2 regions of the Streptosporangium amethystogenes subsp. fukuiense genome follow, and region 2 is predicted to be linked to the other one. Evidence: riboswitches for the same ligand, from Rfam matches in the RefSeq annotation. Region 2 holds a riboswitch; the other holds the start of a gene.

Region 1 (8,235 bases), 1.6 Mb from region 2:
TGCCCGGCACCGACAAGCCGTCGCTCTCCTGCTCCGGCGGCAAGGTCAGCGTGGAGACCTCCGAGGGCCCGGTGAGTTTCCGCGTCGGCGGCGCCGACCTCTCCTGACGACCTCGCCCCGGCGGGACCGACCTGGCCCGCCAGGTCGGGAGGGCGGTCCGGGGGGCACCCCCCGGACCGCCCTCCGGCTCTCTTTCGGGTGCCGCCTCAGCCGGTGTGGCCGGCGCGCAGCAGACCGTAGGTGACGGCCTGCTCCAGCGCCTGCCAGGACGCCTCGATGATGTTCTCGTCGACACCGACGGTGGACCACTCCCCGGCCGCGTCGCTGGAGGTGATCAGCACGCGCGTGACGGCGTCGGTGCCGTGCGTGCCCTCCAGGATGCGCACCTTGAAGTCGATCAGCTCGACCCCCGCCAGCTCGGGGTAGAGCCGCTCAAGTCCCTGCCGTACGGCCCGGTCGAGGGCGTTGACCGGGCCGTTGCCCTCGCCGGTGGCGACGATCCGCTCGCCCTTGGCGTGCAGCTTCACGGTGGCCTCGCTGACGACCTCGCCGCCGCGGGTCCGCTCGACGATCACCCGCCAGGACTCGACCTGGAAGTGGCGCCTGCGCTCGCCCGCGACGGTGTCGCGGAGCAGCAGTTCGAAGGAGGCGTCGGCGGCCTCGAAGGTGTAGCCCTTCGACTCCATCTCCTTGACCCGCGTCACCAGCTCCCGCGAGGTGTCGGCAGCCAGCTCGTAGCCCAGCTCGCGGCCCTTGAGCTCGACCGAGGCGCGTCCGGCCATGTCGGAGACGAGCATCCGCATGTCGTTGCCGACCTCGGCGGGGTCGATGTGCTGGTAGAGGTTGGGGTCGACCTTGATCGCGCTGGCGTGCAGCCCGGCCTTGTGCGCGAAGGCGGAGACCCCGACGTAGGGGGCGTGGGAGTTGGGGGTGACGTTGGTGACCTCGGTGATCGCGTGGGCGATCCTGGTCATGTCGGCCAGCGACTCCCTCGGCACCAGCTCGAACCCCCGCTTGAGCTGCAGGTTGGCCACGACCGTGAACAGGTTGGCGTTGCCCGAGCGCTCCCCGTATCCGTTGGCGCAGCCCTGCACGTGCGTCGCGCCCGCCCGCACCGCGGCCAGGGAGTTGGCGACCGCGCAGCCGGTGTCGTCGTGGCAGTGGATGCCGATCCTGGCGGACGTGCCGACGGCGGCCTGCACGACCTCGGCCAGCTCGTCGGGGAGCATGCCCCCGTTGGTGTCGCAGAGCGCGACGACCGAGGCCCCCGCCTCGGCGGCGGTGCGCAGCACCTCCAGCGCGTACGCCGGGTTGGACTTGTAGCCGTCGAAGAAGTGCTCGGCGTCGAGGAAGACCCGCTGCCCCTCCGTGTGCAGGTGGGAGACCGTGTCGCGGATCATCGCGAGGTTCTCCTCCAGGGTGGTGCGGAGGGCCAGTTGCACGTGCCGGTCGTGACTCTTGGCGACAAGGGTCACGACCGGCGCGCCGGATTCGCGCAGCGCGGCCACCAACGGGTCGTCGGCTGCCTTCACACCTGCCCGGCGGGTCGCGCCGAACGCGGCGAGCTGCGCGTGCTTCAGGTCGAGCTCTGTTTGAGCTCGCCGGAAGAACTCTGTGTCCTTGGGATTGGCCCCCGGCCAGCCACCCTCGATGAAACCGACGCCCAGGCCGTCCAGGTGACGCGCGATGGCCAGCTTGTCGGCCACCGTGAGGTTGAGCCCCTCCTGCTGGGCCCCGTCACGGAGGGTCGTGTCGTACACGTGGAAGCGGTCGTCGGCCATGTCGTTCTCCTTCGCGGTTCGATGATTCGCCGCGCGCTCATTCGGCTTCGAGAAACAAAAAAACCCCTCACGGACGTGAGAGGTCTGCGCGCTGGCGGTGTCCCTTTTCAGCCAGCGCGCCTGCCGATAATGAGCAGACCGTAGAACATGATGCTCTGGAGTCTGCCACACGCTGACAGCATCTGACACATCGATCTTAGGATTCGAGACTCGCGACCTGCCGACACGGCTCGGCTTCACCCCCCGCGACCATCTCCCACCGACCAGAATGGGGCTCATGAAGGCGACCTATCTCGACCCCGCCGTGGGGCAGTATCTGCTCGCGCACACCACCCTGCCCGACGACGTCCTCGACGCACTCGCCGTCGAGACCCGCGAGCTGACCGGCGACAGCGCGGGAATGCAGATCTCTCCCGACCAGGGGCGGTTCCTCACCATGATCGCCCAGATCGGCGGCGCCAGGAACGCGGTGGAGGTGGGCACCTTCACCGGCTACTCCTCCATCTGCCTCGCCCGCGGGCTCGCCCCCGGCGGCGGGCTCACCTGCTTCGACGTGAGCGAGGAGTGGACCGCGATCGCCCGGAGATACTGGGAGAAGACACAGGTCTCGGACCGCATCGAGCTGAGGATCGGCCCGGCGGCCGAGCGGCTGCACGAGCTCCCCGAGCATCCCGCGGTGGATCTGGCGTTCATCGACGCCGACAAGGTCAACTATCCCGTCTACTACGAGATCCTGATGTCGCGGCTGGCCCCCGGCGGGGTGATCCTCGTCGACAACACGCTGTGGAGCGGCCACGTCGCCGATCCCGCCAGGGACGACGAGACGGTCAGGCACATCCGCGAGTTCAACGACATGGTCAGCGCCGACGTGCGGGTCACCTCGATCATGCTCCCCATCGCCGACGGCCTCACCATGATTCGAAAGCACTGACGAGAACTTTTCCGAATCCGGGGCGGGCGGGAATCTTTCCGATTACTTTAAGCGATGTGGCAAACACGTTGCGCCCACCTGTACGGAGGGAAGGATGACCACATGGCCAAGACCTTGGACCGTCGCGAGGCAAAGCCCATGTCCGCCAACCACCAGGAGCTCGAACGGCACTATCAGAAGACCTGCGATCAGTGGCCTGACCGCAAGGTCGAAATCATCAACGGCCGGATCGTGGTGAGGGAGTTGCCCACACTCAACCACGCCAAGAGCATTCTGCAGTTGCTGATTCAGCTCATCCCGTTCGCCACGGAACAGGGCTGGCATCCCGTATACGACGTCAAGATCTTCTTGGGCGTCCAGAAAGATCGTTACCGACCCGACCTTCTCGTTCTCCCGAAGTTTCCCCGTATGTGGGACGACGAGAACGTTTACGCCGAGGAGGCCCTTCTCGTCGTGGAAGTCGTGTCTCCCAGCAGCCGAGACGACGACCATGTCACCAAGCCCCAGAACTGCGCGATCGCGGGTGTCCCGCTCTATCTGGTGATCGACGCCACTCAGAACCTCGTCCGATTGCTCAGCCATCCCGGGGAGAGGGGCTACCAGCAGCAGCACCAGGTAATCATCGGAGAACCACTTGAGTTGCCCGCACCGTGGAATCTCACGATCGACACCGGCAAGCTGAGCGAAGGATAGGCCCGCTCACGGAGGAGGCCCGGCCAGTCGGAGGCCGGACCTTCTCCCGGGGGCCATCGCGGTGACCGACCGTAAACGTGTTGACCGGGTCTCTTCGCACCCTTGGCGGCACCTGTGAGGCGACGTCGCAGTTCAGATGCCGGATGAGAGCCAGGATCGCGGGTGACCGCCCGGATCGACCGAGGCCGTACCCGAAACGCGGGACTAGCAGATCTTGTGGACCCAGTTGTGCGGGTCCGGGCGGGAACCGTACTGGATGCCCACCAGCTCCTCGCGGATCCTCCCGGTGACCGGCCCCTGGGTGCCGTCACCGATCGTCCAGGCGCGGTCGGCGCCCTTGACCGAGCCGACCGGGGTGACCACCGCGGCGGTGCCGCAGGCGAAGACCTCGGTGAGCTCGCCCGACTCGCAGCCCCGCTGCCACTCCTCGATCGACAGCCGCCCCTCCTCCGCCCGCAGGCCGAGGTCGGCGGCCAGGGCGAGGATCGAGTCGCGGGTGATGCCCGGCAGCAGCGTGCCGGTGAGCGCCGGGGTCAGCAGGCGGTCGCCGTAGACGAAGAACAGGTTCATCCCGCCCATCTCCTCGACGTAGCGGTGCTCGCTCGCGTCCAGCCAGACCACCTGGTCACAGCCCTGCTCGACGGCCTGGCGCTGGGCCACGAAGGCCGCGGCGTAGTTGCCGCCGCACTTGGCGAAGCCGGTGCCACCGGGGGCCGCGCGGGTGTACTCGGTGGAGAGCCAGACGCTGACCGCCTGCCCGCCGCCGAAGTAGGCCGCCGCCGGAGAGGCGATCACCATGTACTTGTAGGTCCTGGAAGGGTAGTTGACCCCGAGCGCCGGCTGCGTGGCGATCATGAAGGGGCGCAGGTAGAGGCTGTGTCCGGGCGTGGTCGGCACCCACTCGCGGTCGGTCTGGACGAGCAGTTCCAGCGACTCGACGAACGTCTCCTCGGGCAGCTCGGGCATGGCCATCCGCAGTGCGGAGGTGTTGAAGCGGGCGGCGTTGGCCTCGGGGCGGAACGTCACGATCGCACCGTTCTGCTGGCGGTACGCCTTCATGCCCTCGAAGAGCTCCTGCGCGTAGTGGAAGACCGCGGTCGCGGGATCGAGGCTGAGCGGGCCGTACGGCATGAGCCGGGCGTCGTGCCAGCCCTCGCCCTCGGTGTAGTCGATCGAGATCATGTGGTCGGTGAAGACCTGGCCGAACCCCGGAGCCGCCATTACCTGCTCGCGCTCGGCCGCGGTGCGCGCGTGGTCGGAGAGCTGCACGTCGAAGCTGAGCTTCTGAGCGGTGGTCATGACGCGGATCCTTACCTTGGTGTCTGGCTTACCCTTGGGTCCATTGTGCGTTGGACCGGGTAACGGGAAACTACTGCATCCATGCCGAAAACCGGCAGTGCGTGGGAAACAAAAACGCGCCCGGCGGCTCGGAGGAGCCGCCAGGCGCGTCGGGGTCGAGGGGGCGGCTTCCTCAGCCGGCTACTCGCGCGGTGATGTCGTCACCGATCTCCTGGGTGGTCCGGCCAGCCCAGCCGGCCAGCCGCTCGAGCAGGTCGTCGGCGACGGCCTGCTCGACCCGGGCCGCCTCGTCGGCCAGGCCCAGGTGGTCCAGGAGCATGGCGACCGACAGGATCGTGGCGGTCGGGTCGGCCTTGCCCTGGCCCGCGATGTCCGGGGCGCTGCCGTGCACCGGTTCGAACATGCTCGGCGCGGTGCGGTCGGGGTTGACGTTGCCGCTGGCCGCCAGGCCGATGCCGCCGGCGATCGCCGCGCCGATGTCGGTGAGGATGTCACCGAAGAGGTTGTCGGTGACGATCACGTCGAAGCGCTCCGGCTGGCTGACGAAGAACATCGAGGCCGCGTCGACGTGGCAGTAGTCGGTCTGGACCTCGGGGTACTCCACGCTGATCCGGTCGAACGTGCGGGCCCAGAGGTCACCGGCGTAGGTGAGCACGTTGGTCTTGTGGACCAGCGTCAGCTTCTTGCGGGGGCGGGCCACCGCCTTCTCGAAGGCGTAGCGCACCACGCGCTCGACACCGTAGGCGGTGTTCAGCGACTCCTGGGTGGCGATCTCGTGCGGCGTGCCGCGGCGCATGACCCCTCCGGCACCGGCGTATGGGCCCTCGGTGCCCTCCCGGACGACGATCATGTCGATGTCCTCGGGGCGGGCCTTGCCCAGCGGCGTCTCGACGCCGGGGAAGAGCTTGACCGGGCGGAGGTTCACATAGTGGTCGAGCTGGAAGCGGAGCTTGAGCAGCAGGTCGCGCTCCAGGATGCCCGGGGGCACGCTGGGGTCGCCGACCGCGCCGAGCAGGATCGCGTCGTATCCGCGTAGCTCGTCGAGCAGCGGGTCGGGCAGGGTCTCACCGGTCTCGTGGTAGCGCTTGGCCCCGAGGTCGTACGTGGTGGTCTCCACCTTGGTGCCGACCGCTTCGAGGACCTTCAGGCCCTCGGTGACGACCTCGACTCCGATCCCGTCCCCGGGGATGACCGCCAGGCGAATGTTACGCGAATCCATGCAGGCACCTTACCTGTCCGTCTCGGTGATCGAACACCGATCTCACCCTTCGGACGTGTCCGCACGTCCGCCCGTGTGATCACTTTGTCCTTTTTTGCTCCCTATTGACCGTTTCGTGAGGTTTCGTTATCGTCCTCCCCATTCACATTGATGCCTAATCCGTACGGACCATCCCCCTACCGGCCCGTACGGAGCCGGGGAACCACTTTTTTCGGGATCCACCGGGCCCCCGGGAACCTCGCTCCGCCCCGGAGCGCGTTCCCGGCTGCCATCACGGGATTCCTTGGGGCGAATCGGTGCGCTTTCGCGCCGTAGGGCGGCCTCCACGCCCGAGCCCGACAGCTCACCCGGCCGGCCTTATGGAAGGAATCATCCTGTCCGGCAAGATGTACTCTCGCGTCCTGTCCCTCCTCGTCTCAGGCGCCGCGGTGTTCGCGGCCTCGGCCATGGCGCCGACGGCGGCACTGGCCGCCTCCCCTCTCCCCTCCCCCGAGGCTCCCACGCTCGGCACCGTCAGGTTGAAGGCGGCACTGAAGAGCGCGGCCCCCAAGCCCGCCTGGCAGACGGCCGTCAAGTGGGCCATGTCCAAGCGCGGCACGCCCTACGTCTGGGGTGGCACCGGCAACGGCGGCTTCGACTGCTCGGGCCTGATGCTCCGCGCCTACGGCGCCGCCGGGATCAAGCTGCCCCGTGTCACCAACGACCAGTACGCCGCCTTCTCCAAGAAGATCGCCTGGAAGGACCTCAAGGCCGGTGACCTGGCCTTCTTCAGCGGTCTCGGCCATGTCGGCATGATCACCAGGCCCGGCTACATGGTCCACGCCCCGCGGAGCGGCGACGTGGTCAAGGAGGAGAAGCTCAGCGCCTGGCGCCGGTCCTCCTTCGTCGGCGCGGTGCGCCCCGATCCGCAGGGGGTCAGGTTGACCGAGCAGATCAAACTAGCGACCGACGGATGAGACACGCCGGCTGATCGGCCGAGGGAACCCCGTCGGCGCCGGGAACCGGTTCAGCGGATGGGAGAACCACCGTTGTCCCGGCGGTCCAGGGCGGTCTGGAGCGCCTCGGCGGCCTCGTCCTTGACCTCTTCGGCGTGGTTCCAGGGATACATGTCGTACATGGCGAATCTCGTCTCGGTCGGATGCGAGCAGGGCGATGGTCGAGACTCCGATCAGGGCTCCGACCAGGCCTGATGTCACGGGTCCGGATCACGGACCGGTGATCTGGGCGTGGCACCGGAGAGTCGCCGGCCCACCCCTGTCAGACCCCGTCGCGGCAGGTTGGGACCTGGCGCATTTCATCTCAGGCTACCTGGCGGCCGGAACGCCGTCTCGCCCGGCGTACACACTTCTCACATATCGAGACGAAAGGTGGCCGTCGCCCCGCGGTGCGGGGCGACGGCCACCTCGGTGAATCCTTTGCCTGCCGCTAGTCGGCCAGGTCGACCGAGCGGCCGCTGTCGGCGCCGATCTCCGCGCCGATCTGGTCGATCACGTCGGCCGGGATGGCGGTGTCGACGGTGAGCGCGATGAGGGCCTTGCCGCCCTTGACGTCCCGGGCCACCTGCATCGAGGCGATGTTGATCGAGTGGTCGCCGAGGATGCGGCCGACCACGCCGACGACGCCGGGGCGGTCGGTGTAGGTGAAGAACGACAGGTGGTCGGTCGGCTCGATCTCCATCTGGTAGCCGTTGACCTCGACGATCTTCGTGATCTGCCTCGGACCCGACAGGGTGCCGGAGACCGAGACCGCGCGGCCGTCGGCGAGGACGCCGCGGACCGTCACCACGTTGCGCCAGTCGGGGCTCTCCGCGCTGGTGACCAGCTCGACCGAGACGCCGCGGTCCTTGGCCAGCAGCGGGGCGTTGACGTAGGTGACGGAGTCCTCGACCACGTCCGTGAAGACACCCTTGAGCGCGGCCAGCTCCAGCACGCGGACGTCGTGGGCGGCGATCTCGCCGCGCACCTCGACGTCGAGCTTGGTGGCGACCTCGCCCGCGAGGGCCGTGAACACCCGGCCGAGCTTCTCGGCCAGCGGCAGACCCGGCTTGACGTCCTCGGCGACGGCGCCGCCCTGGACGTTGACCGCGTCGGGCACGAACTCCCCGGCGAGGGCGAGCTTCACGCTACGCGCCACCTGGGTGCCGGCCTTCTCCTGGGCCTCGTGGGTGGAGGCGCCCAGGTGCGGGGTGACGACCACCTGGTCGAGTTCGAAGAGCGGGCTGTCGGTGACCGGCTCCTTCGGGAACACGTCGATGCCGGCGCCGGCGACGCGGCCCTCCTTGATCGCGGAGTAGAGGGCGTTCTCGTCGATGA
Region 2 (8,235 bases):
GTTGGTGTCACCGGCCGGGTGATGCTGTCCAGGACCGGTGGCAAACTCTGCTTCGCCACCATCCGCGACGGCTCCGGCGATCTCCAGGTCATGATCTCCCTGGACAGGGTGGGCGAGGAGGCACTGGCCTCGTGGAAGCGCGATGTCGACCTCGGCGACCACGTGGGCATCGAGGGTGAGGTCATCACCTCCCGCAGGGGTGAGCTGTCCATCCTCGCCGACCGCTGGGCGATCACTTCGAAGTGCCTGCGCCCACTGCCGGAGAAGCACGCCGGGCTCACCGACCCCGAGGCGCGGGTCCGCCAGCGCTACGTCGACCTCATCGTCAACGACGAGGCCAGGAAGCTGGCCTACACCCGCAGTGCCGTGGTGCGGTCCATCCGCGACTTCTGGCACGAGGAGGGCTACCTGGAGGTCGAGACGCCGATGCTCCAGCCGATCCACGGTGGAGCCACGGCCCGGCCTTTCAAGACCCACATCAACGCCTATGACATGGAGCTCTACCTTCGCATCGCGATCGAGCTCTACCTCAAGCGGCTCGTGGTCGGCGGTATCGAGAAGGTCTTCGAGATCAACCGTAACTTCCGCAACGAGGGCGCGGACTCCACGCACAACCCCGAGTTCACGATGCTCGAGGCCTACGGCACGTATCTCGACTACAACGACATGGCCGACCTGACCCAGCGGATGATCCAGAAGGCGGTCGTGGCGGCCCTCGGCCACTCCGTGGTCGTCCACCAGGGGCAGGAGATCGACCTCGGCCTGGCGAAGTGGCCGCGGATAACCCTCTACGGGTCGGTCTCGGAGGCACTGGGCGAGGAGATCACCACCGCGACGCCCCTGGAGTACGTACGCAAGCTCGCGGACGCCCGGGAGATCCACTGGGATGCCAAGTGGGGCCAGGGCAAGCTCGTCCAGGAGATCTTCGAGGCGCTCGTCGAGCACACGCTCGTCCAGCCCACGTTCGTCATGGACTATCCGGTGGAGACCTCCCCGCTGACCCGCCAGCACCGTGACAACCCGCTCCTCACCGAGAAGTGGGACCTGATCGGGTTCGGCACCGAGCTCGGCACCGCCTACTCGGAGCTGGTCGACCCGGTCGAGCAGCGTCGCCGCCTCACCGAGCAGTCCCTGCTCGCCGCGGGCGGGGACGCCGAGGCCATGCAGCTTGACGAGGACTTCCTCACCGCACTGGAATATGCGATGCCGCCCACCGGCGGCATGGGTCTCGGCATCGACCGCCTCATCATGGCCTTCACCGGTAAGAACATCCGCGAGACCATCCTGTTCCCGCTGGTCAAGCCGGCCGGCTAAGTCCGAGGGCGGCGTCGCCGGACCGCGCGGGACCTCGTCCCGTGCGGTCCGGCGCGGTCGGGCGACGCGACCGTTCCCGCCGGGCGCTGTCCGCCGGGACCGAAGCCCGGACGACGGCCCGGGACGGTGTCTCCGGGTCTCCGGGTCTCCAGGGCGGGCCGGTCGGGCTCGGCGCGTACCTTCCCCCGGCCGGCGTACCGAGTAGCGCCCTCACCCGCCTCGCGGGCACCTCCGCACCACCGTCCCGCGCCGTCCCACACCGTCTCGCACGGCTCCGTGCCGGCCCGCGTGGGCGCGAGCGCGGCGCGCGGACGATGCCCGGGCGGACGGGGCGAACCCCGATGGGCCGGGAATCGTGGGGCCGTGCTCACTCTCCCCATGCAATTTCGGACGGATTTCTGCATAGCGCAGAAACTCCCTTTAAGCATGTCCAATATCGCCTGACGCCGGTCGTCGGCACCTGATACTTCGCGAATGCCGCAAAGGTGCTCGCGCAGGCTTCCCATTTCAGAGTTTTCCGCGAGGTGCCGTCAAGGCGCCGGCCGGCGTGGCCGTCGAAGAGCGTCACGATGAGATCGATTTTCCCGGGGAAAAGCGGGCGGCTCGCTTCCGCCGAGGATGCGGCCCCGCGGACGCGTGCCGCCACGACGGTTCCGGCAAAACCTTGTTCTGCCAGGACTTCTGTTGTCGCAGCCAGAGGGGCGTCTGCGGGCTCGTGCGGGGGCACAGTCGTGACTTAACCCCAAAGGCGCTGACATATCATGAGTACTTCACGTAGCACCTAGTATGTCAATAGTGGGCGCGCGCTATGAAGAGTAGAACTTGACGACCTTTGAACAAGGCGTTTACCGTTCCTGGCGGACGGTATTCATTTCCGGCGTCTCACGCCCGGTTTCCAGAGTGGGGGGAGTGACTCTTGATGGCATATCCAGAAGTGGATTCTCGCCATGGCGACAGCCCCCTGGGCATGAGTGATATCGGTCTCAGTGACAACGACCTCGTGCTGCTGGCTGAACTCGCCAAGGGTGTCACCGTCGACAGGGTGGGCCGCCGCCTCGATATCAGCGGCCGGACCGTCAGGCGCAGGCTCAGAGGCATCTGCGACCGCATCGGTGTCGCCACGGCGATCGAAGCCGTGGCCTGGGCGGCCCGCCGCCGCCTGATCTAGGCCCTTCCCCTGGGGCTTTCGCCCACTGCGGTCGGGTGACGCCTCGCCGCGTTGTCGTCGGCCGCCGCACCCGCGGGGCACGAGTCCTGGGGGCGCGACTCCGGGGAGCGCCGTCCGACCGGCCCTCGGCAGGGCAGGGTTCGCCGGGCAGGAGCGGGCGCGCTCCTGCCGAGGGCCGGTCGGCTCGGCCGCTCAGTCGGCGATCCGCACCCCGCCGGCGAAGGGCCGGTTGTCGATCGTGGCGATGTGGATGACGTCACCCGTCCGGGGCGCGTGGACCATCAGGCCCGCGCCGATGTAGATCCCGACGTGGTGCAGGTCGCTGTAGAAGAAGACCAGGTCGCCTGGGCGCAGATCGTTTCTGGAGATGTGGGTGCCCGCGGTCCACTGGTTGCCGGTGTAGTGCGGCAGGCTGATGCCGACCTTCTGGTAGGCCCACATGACCAGCCCGGAGCAGTCGAAGGAGTTGGGGCCCTCGGCGCCCCAGACGTACGGCTTGAGTTGCTGGGTGAGCGCCCAGCGGGCCGCCTCCGCCGCCTTGCCGCTGCCCACGATGGGCACGTCGACCTTCACCCGGGCACCCCTGTTGCTGACGGCCCTGGTGCGCACCTCGCTGAACAGGTCACTCTCGACCCGCGCGACCAGTCGCTCGATCTTGCTGCGCTTGCCCTCGATCTCCTCCAGGAGCGCCTTGACCTCCGAGGTCCTCGCCTTGGCGCTGGCCTGTGCCCGCTCGGCGGCCTCGATCGCCCGGCCGACCTGGGCGACCTCCTCGCTCTGCTGCTGCTGGAGGGCGTAGTTGGTGGTGGCCTGGTCGAGGAAGGTGTCGGGATCGGTCGCCTGGGTGAAGGCGAGTCCGGAGTTCAGGCCGCCGGACATGTAGTTGCTCTGTGCGAGGAGGGTGGCCTTGGTGCGCCGGGTCGCGAGCTCCGACTCGCTCGTCGCGAGGGTCTTCTTGGCACTTTCCGCGGCTCGCTGGGCCTGCTTGAGCCTGACCCGTTCGCCGTTGTACTGCTCGGCGAGCGTGCCGATCTCCTCGTGCAGCTTCTCGGCCTGCTTGGCCAGTTGCTGGAGGCTGGGCTCGGGATCCGCCGTGGCCGAGACCAGGGGGGTGCCGAGGGTCATGATGGCGAACGCCAGGCCGATGACCGCCATGCGGCGACTCCGCCTCCGCGGCGCGCGTTCTCGACAGCGGGCGTCGCCGCCCGCATGCTCTCCTGCGCGGTCGCGCATGCGCTTCACCAACGGGCTCCTCTCCTCGGCCGCCTACCGGGTTAGCTGACGGGTTCGGGCCGGAGGCAGCCCTACCGGGTGCGCCGGTGGCACTCGGATTCACCCCGAAGGACGTGGTGGGTCCCCGGTTCCCCTGGTCGGGAGATTCGGCGGGTCAGGCTTTTTACGTCTCTGACATCGAGCACGGAGATTAGTGCACTCGTGGTTCCTGCTCAACCAGAACTGCGAACTCAGTAGAGGTTTCGCAACTGAAATGTCACGGAAAGATCACATGGCAATATGATCAACATGGCCATTACGCTGCCTTTGCCTTCCTCGCGGCGGGCCCGGCGCGGGTCTTCCCTGGTCCGGGACCGTGCCAAAGATGAGCTGCGACACATCGGAGGCGTCGTGCGCCCAGCGTGGTAAACCAACTACCAAGGGTCATGTGATGCCTTCGGGGCCGGAGTTAAGGATGAGCCGTAATTGAAGGCCGGAGAGGACGTACGCTGATCGGTCATGGAGCAGCTTGCGGAGCATTCTCCCGTGCCGTTCGCGAACCCCGGGAAAGAAGGGGAGCGGCGAACCGGATCCGAGGGAGAGGAGCGGGAGTCACCCGCTCCCGGCGTCACCCCGGCGGTCACGGTCCGCCGCGCCCGCACCCCGGACGTCCGCGCCATCAGGCGGCTCGTCGACACCTACGGTGGAGCCGGCCCGCGCCTGCTGGAGAAGGCCACTGTCACCCTGTACGAGGACATCCAGGAGTTCTGGGTCGCGACCGACGCGGAGGGGATGATCCTCGGTTGCGGGGCGCTCCATGTCCTCTGGGAGGATCTTGCCGAAATACGGACCGTTGCCGTCGATCCGACCCGCCGGGGGATGGGAATCGGCCATCGGATCGTCTCGGCGCTCATCCGCACGGCCGCCGAGCTGGGGCTGCGCAGGGTCTTCTGCCTGACCTTCGAGGTCGACTTCTTCGCCCGGCACGGATTTCAGGAGATCCAGGGCACGCCCGTCGCCCCGGAGGTTTACGCCGAACTCCTCGCCTCCTACGACGAGGGCGTCGCGGAGTTCCTCGATCTGGAGCACGTCAAGCCCAATACCTTGGGAAACACTCGGATGCTGCTGCACCTGACACGCGAGCCCGACTCTGATGACTTTAGAGATGACTGACTGGAAAGGTGACTGTTGATTCCTATGTCGATACCTTGTGCAGCAGCAAGCATGTGCGTCTGACATTTGCCACATGCGCAGTCTAAGTGAGGTGACGCGGTGAGCACCGGACAGCCGCCGTATCCGCAGGATGATCCCGAGCGCAGTCGCACACCTTCGGGACAGCCGGATTACGGACAGCACAACCCGGGTCGAGCCCCTGGCGAACTCGACCCCGACGTGACGATCATGGGATATCGGTCGGAGGGGTCGCAGCCGAACACCGGCCCGGGGGTGGCCCAGCCCGGTTATGGCCAGCAGGGCTATGGCCAGCAGCAGGGTTATGGGCAGCAGCAGGGGTACGGGCAGCAGCCCGGTTACGGTCAGCAGGGGTACGGACAGCAGCAGTCGTACGGTCAGCAGGGCGGGACGGACATGTACGGCCAGCAGCAGGGCTACGGTCAGCAGGGCGGGACCGGCGCGTACGGGCAGCAGCCCGGCTACGGACAGCAGGCGTCCCACGAGCAGTCGGGCTACGGTCAGCAGCCCGGCTACGGTCAGCAGCCCGGTTACGGTCAGCAGTCGTCCCAGCCGGGTTACGGCCAGCAGCAGTACGGTCAGCAGCCCGACTACGGTCAGCAGCCCGGTTACGGTCAGCAGTCGTCCCAGCCGGGTTACGGCCAGCAGCAGTACGGTCAGCAGCCCGACTACGGTCAGCAGCCCGGCTATGGTCAGCAGCAGCCCGCGTACGGACAGCAGCAGGGGTACGGCCAGCCTTACGGCGGTCCTCCCGGCGCTCCCGCTCCGCTCGCCGAGTGGTGGCAGCGCCTGGTGGCGCGGATCATCGACGGAATCATCCTGGCGATCCCGACATTCATCATCAGCGGGGTGCTGACCGCCATCCTCGTGACGTCTCCCAGTTTCAACCTTGAGTCGGGCGCCGTCACGGAGGGGAGCGGCATCTTCCTCGCGAGTCTGCTCAGCTCCCTGATCGCCGCGGCGATCTACTTCGCCTACGAGTTCTTCATGATCAGTAGGGGTGGGCAGACCGTCGGCAAGATGGTCATGGGCATCAAGATCGTGCCCGTCGGCAGTGCCCTGCCGCCGGGCGGGCTCAGCTCCGACGTCGCGCTCAAGCGCGGCGGTGTGTTCTTCGGTCCGCAGTTCCTGAGCTGGATCCCCGTCCTCGGCTGGATCGTCAACATCTTCAGCCTCGTGAACGTGCTGTGGCTGCTGTGGGACAAGCCCCTGCAGCAGGCGCTGCACGACAAGGTGGCCGGGACGGTCGTCGTCAAGATCAAGTAGTTCCGGGTAAATCGGGGCCGGCGGTTGAACCGTCGGCCCCGATTTCGCGCCCGGACGAGAAAAACGGGGATCGTTAGGGGCGGGTAACCGTCTCGGCCGCGGAAGCCACGGAAGCGTAAAAATCATTTGCCGCGCCTTGGCCGGCGCGGGGGGACTTATGATCGGGCCCCGGCGCGGCGGAATATTCGTGTTTGAGGCCGACAAGGGGCTCAGGGGAGCTCACAAGCCGCTATGAGACGCCAATGCCGGTTCTGCCCTCGCCGAGGGTTCGCACGCCAGTCATCGAATGGCGGGACCGGCCTGCCTCCGGCATCCCCGGGGACGGCCCGCGGGTTTCTCTCCTTCACCTTCCGTCGCGCGTTCAGGGTCTTCTCGCGGAGCTGGATCACCGGGTGTGCGGTGTTGCCTGGGTTGTCCGGTGAGCCCATCGTCTTTGGTGGTTATACGGTCTACGACTATGTACTCCGCGCCGGAGTGGGTCGTACTCTTGGCAAGAAAGCGTTGAAGATCCGTCTTGTTCCGCAGGCTTGCGTCGCATCGGCTGCCACCCGGGTGATGAAGCGGGCCGCTCTCCATCCGGATGTTCCACCGGCGGTGGACATTCTCGCGATGAACCCGCCCGCGGTGATCTCCGGTTCCGTGACAAGGCGTTGTTCATCCCGGCGGGCAGGCTCTCCCACCAGGAGCTTCGCCCCTCCGAGGCCGGTGGCGCGGGGGCCGGAGAGCGGGCGGGCATTGGTATTTCCGAAGGCGACGGTGATCACCTGATCGTCCTGTCGGTTTTTCCCTGCGGCTTTACGACTGCAACCGGTAAGGCGGCTGGAGAGAAGCATTAGGCTGGAGAGTGACGGGCATGGTCGCCCCTGCTGACACACGTCGCCGTCCGGTGGCGCTATGGTCATCTGTGGGCGGTTCCAGACTGAACGGGCGGACACCCGCGTGGCTCGGGAGTCGTCGCCAAATTTTCATGGTCTCCAGAAAGCCACCTAGCGGTACGGAGCGAGGACGAATGTACGACGTATTGTCCGCGTTGATACCTCCGGCGGTCGTCGGCGGAGCCTTCATCTTCGGAGTCGTCAAGCTACTTCGGAGTGAAGCCGCCGGTCGCCGGCCAAAACAGTCCGACCCGGCCGAGTCGCAGAACAGCTGATCCACCGGAGCGCCGACTGAGAGTGTCTCGGTTGCCTGTGAGAATCGCCGGGCTCCTGGAATTGCCGCTCTTCGATCGCGGGTATATGTTTAGCTTGCGAATGAAACAATACTCCGCGAAAGGATTGTGTAGATGGCCAAGCAGATCCAGGAGATTCTCATCGACGACCTCGATGGGGGCGAGGCCAATGAGACTGTCGCCTTCGCGATTGACGGCACCAGCTATGAGATTGACCTGAGTGACGTTAACGCGAAGAAGCTCCGCGACTCCCTGTCGCCTTTCGTGCAGAGCGCCCGTCGTTCCGGCGCGTTGGCACCCCGCCGCCGCCGCGCGGGTGGCGCGCGGGCACTCACGCGAGAGAAGAGCGCCGACATCCGGGCATGGGCGAAGTCCCACGGCCTTAATGTCAGCGAGCGCGGTCGAATCGCCTCCAAGATCGTCGAGCAGTACGAAGCGGCTCACTAGATCGGCTCAGTAGATCGAGTGAATCATGCGGTTATGGCGGTCACGGTGGGGTCCGGTGGCGGCCATGACCGCATGATGTGTTTGTCCGGCGGACAAACGTCGTTCGCTTGCGGCGTAGCGGGAACATCCCACCCCCCGTAAGTAGTTGGATGGAGGGTGAACGCCCTGCTCTCGGGGAACGTCTTCTGCATAGAGCGGTCGCCGGGTCGGGGCTACCATGCGGGATGACAGGGCCCGGATATCCCGGACCTGCCTGACCGCTCTGTGAGGAGCGACGAGATGTTCGAGAGGTTCACCGACCGCGCACGGCGGGTTGTCGTCCTGGCCCAAGAAGAGGCCCGGATGCTCAACCACAACTACATCGGTACGGAGCACATTCTTCTTGGCTTGATCCATGAAGGTGAAGGCGTTGCCGCCAAGGCTCTGGAGAGCCTCGGCATCAGTCTTGAAGGTGTGCGTCAGCAGGTCG

What was found. A riboswitch is a leader RNA that binds a small molecule or an ion and turns the genes downstream of it on or off. The one in region 2 is predicted to bind cyclic di-AMP.
Region 1: another riboswitch for cyclic di-AMP. It lies ahead of ACFQVD_RS40300 (C40 family peptidase); the one in region 2 lies ahead of ACFQVD_RS33160 (NlpC/P60 family protein).

Annotation. Positions count from the first base shown of each region.
Region 1 covers NZ_JBHTEE010000001.1:9,086,191-9,094,425, reverse strand. Annotated here, with positions in the region: gene ACFQVD_RS40330 (heparinase II/III family protein) at 1-107, shown strand, start outside; gene cimA (citramalate synthase) at 207-1,781, opposite strand; gene ACFQVD_RS40320 (O-methyltransferase) at 2,059-2,712, shown strand; gene ACFQVD_RS40315 (Uma2 family endonuclease) at 2,815-3,405, shown strand; gene ACFQVD_RS40310 (branched-chain amino acid aminotransferase) at 3,610-4,704, opposite strand; gene ACFQVD_RS40305 (3-isopropylmalate dehydrogenase) at 4,877-5,923, opposite strand; cyclic di-AMP (ydaO/yuaA leader) riboswitch at 6,065-6,295, shown strand; gene ACFQVD_RS40300 (C40 family peptidase) at 6,310-6,879, shown strand; gene serA (phosphoglycerate dehydrogenase) at 7,349-8,235, opposite strand, start outside.
Region 2 covers NZ_JBHTEE010000001.1:7,467,239-7,475,473, forward strand. Annotated here, with positions in the region: gene lysX (bifunctional lysylphosphatidylglycerol synthetase/lysine--tRNA ligase LysX) at 1-1,314, shown strand, start outside; gene ACFQVD_RS33155 (LuxR C-terminal-related transcriptional regulator) at 2,282-2,482, shown strand; gene ACFQVD_RS33160 (NlpC/P60 family protein) at 2,675-3,637, opposite strand; cyclic di-AMP (ydaO/yuaA leader) riboswitch at 3,730-3,877, opposite strand; gene ACFQVD_RS33165 (amino-acid N-acetyltransferase) at 4,214-4,867, shown strand; gene ACFQVD_RS33170 (RDD family protein) at 5,096-6,151, shown strand; gene ACFQVD_RS33175 (histone-like nucleoid-structuring protein Lsr2) at 7,434-7,766, shown strand; gene ACFQVD_RS33180 (ATP-dependent Clp protease ATP-binding subunit) at 8,046-8,235, shown strand, end outside.